Regions from separate parts of the Streptomyces sp. NPDC026673 genome, predicted to be linked through region 2. Evidence: riboswitches for the same ligand, from Rfam matches in the RefSeq annotation. Region 2 holds a riboswitch; each other region holds the start of a gene.
What was found. A riboswitch is a leader RNA that binds a small molecule or an ion and turns the genes downstream of it on or off. The one in region 2 is predicted to bind cyclic di-AMP.
Positions count from the first base shown of each region.

Region 1: another riboswitch for cyclic di-AMP. It lies ahead of AB0F62_RS00400 (M23 family metallopeptidase); the one in region 2 lies ahead of AB0F62_RS38195 (C40 family peptidase).
Region 3: another riboswitch for cyclic di-AMP. It lies ahead of AB0F62_RS35165 (NlpC/P60 family protein); the one in region 2 lies ahead of AB0F62_RS38195 (C40 family peptidase).

Region 1 is NZ_JBEZXR010000001.1:84,660-87,926, forward strand. Features, by position in the region: cyclic di-AMP (ydaO/yuaA leader) riboswitch at 1,064-1,203, shown strand; gene AB0F62_RS00400 (M23 family metallopeptidase) at 1,545-2,489, shown strand; gene AB0F62_RS00405 (hypothetical protein) at 2,610-2,891, opposite strand; gene AB0F62_RS00410 (DUF6227 family protein) at 3,016-3,267, opposite strand, start outside.
Region 2 is NZ_JBEZXR010000098.1:16,645-19,911, forward strand. Features, by position in the region: gene AB0F62_RS38185 (ATP-dependent Clp protease proteolytic subunit) at 1-629, shown strand, start outside; gene AB0F62_RS38190 (hypothetical protein) at 636-941, shown strand; cyclic di-AMP (ydaO/yuaA leader) riboswitch at 1,289-1,447, shown strand; gene AB0F62_RS38195 (C40 family peptidase) at 1,451-1,924, shown strand; gene AB0F62_RS38200 (GNAT family N-acetyltransferase) at 2,002-2,646, shown strand; gene AB0F62_RS38205 (ATP-binding protein) at 2,659-3,090, opposite strand.
Region 3 is NZ_JBEZXR010000079.1:15,118-18,384, reverse strand. Features, by position in the region: gene AB0F62_RS35170 (hypothetical protein) at 350-703, shown strand; gene AB0F62_RS35165 (NlpC/P60 family protein) at 720-1,838, opposite strand; cyclic di-AMP (ydaO/yuaA leader) riboswitch at 1,846-2,004, opposite strand; gene pcrA (DNA helicase PcrA) at 2,322-3,267, shown strand, end outside.

The DNA of each region.
Region 1 (3,267 bases), on a different contig from region 2:
ACGCCACGGGGACGGGACGGGTCACCGGTGCCGCCCGCACCACCCAACTGCGGGCGTATGAGGGCCTGACCGTCAACACCCTGGAGACCTTCTGGGCCGCGGGGGTCGAACTCGCCGACGGCGACGGCCCGCTACATCGGCACCGAGGACGGGCTGCGCGAGGGCCTGGACGAGCTCGGCCGGCTCGGTGGCCGACAACCTCAACCCGGAATCCCCGGAAGCGGACTGAGCGGTCGTCCTCGCCCGGTTCACGGAGGGCGGAGTGCGCTGATGCGCAATTGGTCCCACGCCTGCAACCGGCTCGACGCCAGCCTCGCCCCGGTGTCCGCTTCGGTGTGGCCCGGCTCCCCGGGGGCGCCGCCCACGGCGGGCAGAGCCTGGGCGTCGCGGTGACCAGTGACGGGTGACCGGTGACCGGCGACTGGTGACCGGCGACTGGTGACCGGCGACGCCGCGGACCCGATCCGCTTCCCGACCGGACGCGATGCCCAACATGACCCGCTCCGGGCGGGTTTAGCCCTCGCGCGGCAGTCTGCATACGGCACCGGGGATGTCAACTGTGACGATCCTCACGACCCCCGCGCCTGGTTCCGCGACCGCCCCGAGGGTCGCGGCTCGGAACCCTCGCCCGCGCCGTCCGCCGCGGCCTCCGATTGCGCGGCCTCGCCGCGGTGCGCGCCGCAGGCCGCCAGGGCGCGTCCGGCGACCGCGCACTACGTCACGTTCTCCCCGGTCCCGCGGCGTGAAGTGCACGGAATGCTCTCGGCGCACCGCGGCGCCGACGTGGCGACCGGGCGTCTCGACGGCCGTCTGGGCCGCGCGTTGGGCGGCGGGATCCCGGGGTGACCATCACTCCTCGTGAGCAGGCCGCTCCCTTCCGCATAACGACTGACGCACACTCACATCTCCCGTAGGTCACGGCTGTCACGCCCTGATGTCCGTTAATGTCCTTTCCATCCCCATAGATTCCCGTCATGAACTCGCTTGAGTGGCTTGGAATTGGCGGGCGCCTCTATTAACGTTCGATAACGCAGCGCGGTCGTCCCGCCGCCGACAGGGCGGCGCCGTGCGCTTGCCGAATCCCGTCCGCGGGAACCGGGGAACCACTTCCTGGGGTGAATCGGGGGCCGTTCGCGGTCCTCGTAGGAGACCTTCCTGCTCCGAACCCGTCAGCTAACCCGGTAGGCGAGAAGGAAGGAAAGGAGCGCGCCCGAGTGGCGTCGAACGAGCCTGCCCTGATACCCGGACAGCAACAGGGGTCCGTCACCTCGTACCCCGAGTGGGACACCGCCGAGTGGAACATCGCAGCCGGCTGGAACCCCCCGGCTGCCGAGCAGGCGCCGCCGACGAAGAACGCGATCGACGGCTGGGACACCGGCCAGTGGAACATGGCCGCCGGCTGGTTCGAAGCCGCCAACGCCACGCAGTCCGAGGCCCCCACGCAGTCCGAGGCCGCCGCGGAGCACGAGCCCGTCACGGAGCCCGAGACCGGTGCCGCGGGCGAGGCGTACGAGACAGCCGCCGTCGCGCACCCGTTCGGCGAGATCGAGCCCGAGGACGGCCCGCAGTCCGGCGCCGCACTCTACGAAGGCCCGCAGGCCGAGCCGTGGAACCCCACCGAGGAGTCCACCGCCCCCGTGCGCGGCCGGCACCGCGTCGCCAAGCAGCGTTCCATGGGCCGCGGTTCCGCGGTCTTCGGAGTGGCGGCCGTGGCCGTGCTGGGCGTCGGAGGGGTCGCCACCGCCGAGGGCAAGAACCCGCTTCCCGTCTCCCTTCCCCACCTGCCCGACGCGTCCCAGCTGCCCGGCATCGGCGCCCTGGTCGACGACGACAGCGCCCCCGAGGCCAAGCCCGTCGCCGAGGCCCTGCGTCCCGACGCGGGGGAGGCGCTGCGCAACCGCATCCTCGACCAGGCCCAGCAGCAGCGGAACGCCGCCGACCGGGCCGCCAGGAACGCGGCGCAGCAGGAGGCCACCGCCAAGGCCGCCAAGTCCGCGGCGGCTGAGCGGGTCCGCGCCGAGGCCGCCGCCAAGAAGAAGGCCGCGGCGGAGGCGGCGAAGAAGCTCGAGGCCGAGCGCCTGGCCGAGCTCGCCAAGAGCTTCGTCAAGCCGGTCTCCTCGTACACGCTGACCGCCGGCTTCGGCGAGTCCAGCTCGCTGTGGGCCAACACCCACACCGGCCAGGACTTCGCCGCCCCGACCGGCACCCCGGTCAAGGCCATCCACAGCGGCACCATCACCGAGGCCGGATGGGCCGGTTCCTACGGCTACCGCATCATCCTGACCCTCGACGACGGCACCGAGCTCTGGTACTGCCACCTCTCCTCGATGATCGTCACCTCCGGCAAGGTCAACACCGGTGACACCATCGGCCGCGTCGGCGCGACCGGCAATGTCACCGGCCCGCACCTGCACCTGGAGGTGCGCCCCGGCGGCGGCGACCCGATCGGCCCGATGGGCTGGCTGCGCAGCAAGGGCATCTCCGTCTGAGTCCGTCCGGGGCAACCCGACGGCGAACGACGCCACAGACACCGGCGGCCTGGTGACACCCCCCGACACCAGTGCCGCCGGTCCGTCGTCTCCGCTCCCGCGGGCCCCCTCGCGGTCCGCCTAGGGAACGACGAAGTTGTACAGCTCCGAGACCCTCGGCGGCCCGCTCGGCTCCGGGAACCCGGACTCCTTGGCGGCGGGCATCATGATCTCCATGAAGGCCTCCAGCGCCTGCGCGGACTGCCACACATTGACCAGTCGCAGACCCTCGTTGGTGATCACGGCGGCATGCGAGAGCAGTCCCGCGGGAGGGTGCTCGGGCCCGAACCCCGCGCGGTGGTTCGCCTCCTCGTACTGCAGGGCCGTCACGCCGGGGAACTCGACCTCCGCCAGGACCGCCATGGGAACCTCCCGCCTCCCATCGACTCGCCTACGCCCCAATTTCCTCCGGCTGCACTCCGGCCGCAATCCGGCCGGGATCCCGCCGGGATCCCGCCGGGATCCGCGGCGTCCGGCTAGAGGGCGGCTAGAGGGCCTCGAGCCGTACGTCCGCGGAGTCGCAGGCCGCCGTCTCGTCGGCGTACACCTCGCACACCGGACGCCCGTCGGGGGTCATCGTGTGCTCGACCTCCCAGAGGCTGACCTCCTCACCGGTGGAAAGGAGGAAGGCGTGCTCGTACAGCGTCCAGCCGGCGACCCGGCCCGTGCCGATCCGGGTGTGCCGCCCGGTGACGTACGCGATGTCATGACCCACCGCCGAACCCAGCCGGGTGAGCAG
Region 2 (3,267 bases):
CCGCCCGCTACGTCCTGCCCGAGTTCACCGAGCGCACCAGCGAGGGTGTCCGCTCCATGGACCCGTACTCCAAGCTGCTCCAGGAGCGGATCGTGCTCCTCGGGACGCCCATCGACGACACCTCGGCGAACGACGTGATGGCCCAGCTGATCCATCTGGAGGCCACCTCGCCGGAGCGGGACATCTCGCTTTACATCAACTCCCCCGGCGGGTCCTTCACCGCCATGACCGCGATCTACGACACCATGCAGTTCGTCACCTGCGACGTGTCGACGGTGTGCGTCGGCCAGGCCGCCTCGGCGGCGGCGGTCCTGCTCGCCGCCGGAGCGCCCGGCAAGCGGATGGCGACCCCCGGCGCGCGGGTGCTGATCCACCAGCCGTCGTTCGCGGAGGCGATCCAGGGCACCACGGCGGACCTGGAGATCCAGGCCAGGGAACTGCTTCGCCGACGGGAACAGTTGGAGGAGCTGCTGGTACGTCACACCGGCCGGGAACCGGAGCGGATCCGGGCCGACATCGAGCGGGACACGATTTTTGACGCCCCGTCGGCCGTGGCCTACGGCCTGGTCGACCGGCTGACGCTGAGCCGCAAGGGCGACGCCGGCCGCGCCCCGCGCACCCTGCGGTGACCGGCCGTGGTGCCCGAACTTCCGCCGCTCCCGGCCCTGACCCGGGCCGAGGGCGAACTCATCGACGCCTATCTGGAGGTCGTGGACCTGCTGGGCCGGATCAATCCGTCCCGCTCCCGGGACACCTACGGGGCACTGCGCGCCGCGCAGGCCCTGGTGGGACGGGCGGCGGAGCTGCGTGACGCGCTGACATTGATGCACATGCGCGGGGAGAACGAGGTGCACACGGGGACCATGGAACGGGCCCTGCGGGTGCTCGACGGCGAACGCCGAGCCGGCCAGGTGACCTTGCCCTCACCCCGGCCACGCTGACGGAGCGTCACCGCACTGGTCCGTTCGAGCGGCGCGAACTCGAACCGAATGGACTCGCCCGATCGTTGTACTTGCCGTGGACGCCCGAGTGTCCCCGACTTGCGCGATATGGCCGCACACATGGGGAATACGGCACTCCATCCCAGGTGTTCGACTCCTTTCGACTCGTCAGACAGAGTCCCCCGCCGCGGAGTCCACCCGAATAGGTGAGTCGTGAAGAGACTCACATTCGACCGGTTGTGCTGGGAATCGGCCGCTTCGGTGGGTGATCATCCCTTCGACGACAAGCCCCCGTCATCCCGGCGGGGCGGTCCGCGCGGACGCCGAATCCTGCCGCCGCCGCGGATGCCAGGTCGACACCGACGCATCGGCAGGAGCGGAGGACCCGAGCAGGACGGGACCGGCGCCATCGCCGGTCCCTTGGGGTGAAGCCGCAGCAGCGGCCGGGCATCTTCGCCTGCCCGAACCCGACAGGTCATCCTTCGCAGGCGGACGACGAAGGGTTGCGCATGAGTGCGCCGACAGCCATGTCCGCGGTGCTGTGCCGGCTGGGGGCGGCCTCCGCCCTCACGGCGGCCGCCGTGGCCGGTCCCGCGGTACTGCCGGACCTCGCCCAGCAGGCCGACGCGGCGACGGTCTCCGCCAAGGCACTGAAGATCGCGGCGTCCAAGAGGGGAGCGCCGTACGCGTACGGGGCCGCCGGCCCGCGCCGGTTCGACTGCTCGGGGCTCACCTTCTACTCCTTCAAGAAGGTGGGCAAGAAGCTCCCGCGCACCGCGGCGGCGCAGTACAACAGCGTCCGGCACATCCGGAAGTCCGCGCGGACCCGTGGTGACCTGGTCTTCTTCCACTACGGGAGCAACATCTACCACGTGGGGATGTATGCGGGGCACGGGAAGATCTGGCACTCCCCCAAGCCAGGCGGAAAGGTGCGGCTGGAGAAGATCTGGAGCCGCAGCGTCTGGTACGGCCGGGTGAGGTGACCCCGGTCGCGTTGCCCGGGAGCCGGGGCTCCCGGGCAACGCGACCGGCGCCGTGGACGTGGCGGTAGCGTGCCGGCATGACGCTCGAACGGATCCTCGCCGATGCCGCCGCGGGCCTCTTCCCGCCCGCGGACGGCTCGGTGACGATCGTGCCGCAGCCCGGGCCGCGCGATGCCGGGGTGATCGCCTTCACCGCCCACACCGTGGTCTTCGCGGACGCCGACGCCGAACGGATCCGCGGGCTCCTGCCGCCCGGTGACCTCTCGGCGCCGCTCAATCCGCCGTTCCTCACCGCGCTGTGCGGGCTCCTGGGCCGCGCGGTGAACAACGTCGACCTCCTCACCGCCGCGCCCGCGCTGCCCGGACCGCCGCCGTCCGGCCCGGGCCCGGCCCTGCGGGAGACCGGCGACCGGGGACATCCACGGATCGTGCGGGCCCTGCGGCACCGCGACGCCGTACGGGCGTGGACGGTGCCCGGGGGCACGGTCCTGACGGGCCGGGGTGTGGCGGGCCGCTGGGAGGCGGCCGTGGAGGTAGACCCGGGGGCGCGCGGCGCCGGGCTCGGCCGCCGGCTGGCCCTGGCGGCGCGGCATCTCGTCCCGGACGGGGAGACCGTGTGGGCGCAGATCGCCCCGGGCAACGCCGCGAGCGTGCGGGCGTTCACGGCCGCGGGCTTCGTGCCGATGGGCGCGGAAGCGCTGCTGCTCACCCGGGAGGAGTGAGGGCCACCGGGGTCACTCGACGGCGGCGGCGGCCCAGGGGAGGCTGATCCACACCGTTTTGCCGCCCTCGGGGGTGGGCGTGACCAGGAGCGTGCCGCCCGCCTCCGCCGTGAGATGACGGATAATCACCATGCCCCGGCCGTTGTCCTGCTGGACGGCCGCGGGCAGTCTCCGCGGCCACCGCGGGTGGCTGTCGGTGACCCCGATGCGCAGCTGCTCGTCGCGGTCCAGCTGGATGTCGAGGGTGAACGTCGGCGACTGACCGAGGGTGTGCAGCACGGCGTTGGTCGCGAGTTCGGAGACGATGAGCCGTACGGAGTCGGCGGGTTCCGAGTCATCCGGCATGCCCCACTCCGCCAGCAGGTCGCTCACGTAGCGACGTACCGCGGGGACCGAGGCAGGGTCGCTCGGCAGGGTGACGGATGCTTCCTGGTGGTCTGCCATGGCGACGCTGTCCCTTTCCCGCCGTGCCCAGGACTCCGACGCGGCCGCGCCCGTGGCCGTACGCGCGGCAGCCGACGGCGCCGTGCCCCGCCTTCCGCGCGGCACGATCCGGACGGCACTCACGCGCCAGAGTGTCACTCATCGTGCCCTTAATCCGGTGTCACCACAGCTATATGC
Region 3 (3,267 bases), on a different contig from region 2:
CGTCACTCCTTCCGGGCTGCCGTCCGTACGTCCCCCGGTGGTCCGGCGGCGGGCGGACGGGGAGCCGTCCACCGCCGGACCTTCGGCGGGGGTGGCCGTGCCGGGGAACACCGGGGAACGGGGTCCTCGCGGCAGTGGGGATCGGCCACCTGGGGCAGGACGCTAAACCTGGACGTCGGGAGCGAGAGCCGGAGTGTGCGGGACTGGTCCGATTCGGCCGCGGTCTGCCCGCCGATGACCGCTGTTCGACGGGTGACCTGGTCACTTGCGGTCCGGCCGTGACCGATGTGAGGGAAGAGGGGCACCTCGGTGCCGGGTGCTGGTATGGGCGTGACTAGGGTCCTGAGCCATGGACGTACTCATCAACCTCTTCGTCGGCCTGCACATCATCGGCATCGCCGCGCTGCTGGGCGGCTTCCTCACCCAGATGAAGGCCATGGGCCGTGGCGAGGCCCGCTTCGTTCCGGGCATGCTGCACGGCGCGCTGACCATGCTCGTCACCGGGGTGGTGCTGGTCGGCCTCAACCAGGCCGACGACCAGCCGGTCAACAACATCAAGATCGGCATCAAGCTCGCGATCCTGGTGGTGATCCTCGGCCTGGTCTACGTCAAGCGGGACGAGGAGAAGGTGCCGGCGGCGGCCTTCGGCACCGTGGGCGCGCTGACCACCGCCAACATCTTCATCGCCGTGCTGTGGACCTGAGCACCGCGCGGACCGCTCAGGCCATCCGGGCGTAACCGTAGATCGGCATCTCGGTGATCGGGGCGATCTTCACGACGCTGCCCGTGTGCGGGGCGTGGATCATCTGGCCGCCGCCGATGTAGAGGCCGACGTGGGTGATGTCCGAGTAGAAGAAGACCAGGTCGCCCGGTTGCAACTGGTCGGCGGTGACACGGCTGCCGAAGTCGACCTGGTCGTAGGTGACGCGGGGGATGGAGACGCCCGCGGCGGCCCAGGCGGCCTGGGTCAGGCCCGAGCAGTCGTAGGAGTTCGGGCCCGTGGCGCCGTACACGTACGGCTTGCCCAACTGGGCGCGCGCGAACTCGATCGCCTTGGCCGCCTTGGCGGCGTAGGTCCCGGACGCGGCCGTCGAGCCCGTGGACGAACCCGAGGCGGTGTTCTGCGCCGCGGCCTTCTCCCTGGCGGCGATCTGGGCGGCCTTCTCGGCCGCCTCCTCCTGGCGCTTCTTCTCCAGCGCCGCCAACCGGGCCTTCTCCTGGGCGGTGAGGCTGTTCAGCAGCTTCTGCGCCGCGGCCAGCTTCTGCTTGACGGCCGTCTTCTCCGTGTTCAGCCGCTGCTGCGCCTCGGTCAGCTTCTGCAGGCTCTCGACGGCCTCCGCGCGCTTCTGCGTCGTTACGGCCTGCTCGGCGCGGAAGGTCTCCAGCGCCTGCTCCTGGCGGTCGGACAGGCGGTTCATCAGGTGCGCCTGGTCCAGGAACTGCTGCGGGTCGGAGGTGAGCAGGAAGGTCGTCGTCCCGTCCAGACCGCCGCCGCGGTACTGCGCCGCCGCGTACTCGCCGATCGTGCGGCGGGCGTCGTTGAGCGTCTCGGTCTTGCGGGCCACCTGGTCGAGCAGCGCGTCGGCCCGCGACCGCTGCTTGTCGGCCTGCTCCTTGGCGCCGTTGTACCGCTCGGTGGCGGCCTCGGCCTGGTGGTGGAGCGTGTCGACCCGGGCCTTGACCTCGGTGATCGAGGGCTTGTCGGGTGAGGCGGGCGCGGCGCTCGCGCTCTCGCCGAAGAGGGTGACCGTCGCCAGTGCGGCGGTCGTGAGTCCCACGGCAGCACGAGGGCCGGGGACGGTCAGCGCGCGGGGGCGCGGCTTGCGGTGCGTCGCCAAGTCGGGCGGCTCCTTCCGTGGACCGCCTACCGGGTTAGCTGTCGGGTTCGGGCTTCGGAAGGCCGCCCTACCGTCCGTCCGGGCGCGCCGCGCTCGTACGGACCGATTCACCCCAAGGTCGTGGGTCCCCGGCTCCGGCGGTCGCCGGACTCAGCGGAGGCGGCCCGTGACGGCACGGTCGCCGCCGCTCGGAGCGGACCGCCTGATGCGGCACGGTAGTCAACTGCGGGGGTCTGTGGGAACCCTGGTGTTCGATTTGTCCGCAATCATTTCGTGACCTTCACGATTCGGGGCCGTGACGCGGCCGCTCCGGGGACCGGCCGTGTCGGGACGGTGGCGCGCCGCGACCGGCGGAGGCGACCGGCGGCGGTGTCCGGGGGCGACCGGGGGTGCGGACGGGGACCCGGCGGACCCGGGCGGGCTCGGGCGGGCTCGGGCAAGCGGGGCAACGCTGTCCGTCCCACGCCCTAGACTCGGGAGGCGATGAGCAGCCTCTTTGACGACAGCTTCCTGGCCGGCCTCGAACCGACGGAGGAGCAGCCCCCGCCGCCTCCCGAGGACGAGCCCGAGACGGTGCCCGACGATCTCTTCGAGGGGCGCTTCGACGCGCCCGTCGACCGGGACGCGTACTACCGCGACGGCGCCGCGCGCCCGGCCGTCGACCCGGCCGCGCTGCTCGAGGGGCTCAACGAGGAGCAGCGCGCCGCGGTCGAGCACTCCGGCTCCCCGCTGCTCATCGTCGCCGGCGCCGGCTCCGGCAAGACCCGGGTGCTCACCCACCGCATCGCGTATCTGCTGGGCGCCCGCAAGGTGCACCCGGGCCAGATCCTGGCGATCACCTTCACCAACAAGGCCGCCGGCGAGATGAAGGAGCGCGTCGAGCAGCTGGTCGGCCCGCGCGCCAACGTGATGTGGGTCTCCACCTTCCACAGCGCGTGCGTCCGCATCCTGCGCCGGGAGTCCAAGAAGCTCGGCTTCACCTCCAGCTTCTCGATCTACGACGCGGCCGACTCCAAGCGCCTGATGGCGCTGGTCTGCCGCGACCTGGACCTGGACCCCAAGCAGTTCCCGCCGAAGTCCTTCAGCGCCAAGGTCTCCAACCTCAAGAACGAGCTCATCGACGAGGAGACCTTCGCGGACCAGGCGGAGAACCCCTTCGAGAAGAAGCTCGCCGAGGCCTACGCGATGTACCAGTCGCGGCTGCGCGAGGCCAACGCGCTCGACTTCGACGACATCATCATGACCACGGTCAACCTGCTCCAGGCCTTCCCGGACGTCGCCGAGCACTACCGGCGCCGCTTCCGCCACGTCCTGGTCGACGAGTACCAGGACACCAACCACGCCCAGTACACGCTGGTGCGCGAGCTGGTCGGGACCGGTGACGCGGAGGAGGGCGGCGAGGGGCCCGCCGAGCTGTGCGTGGTCGGCG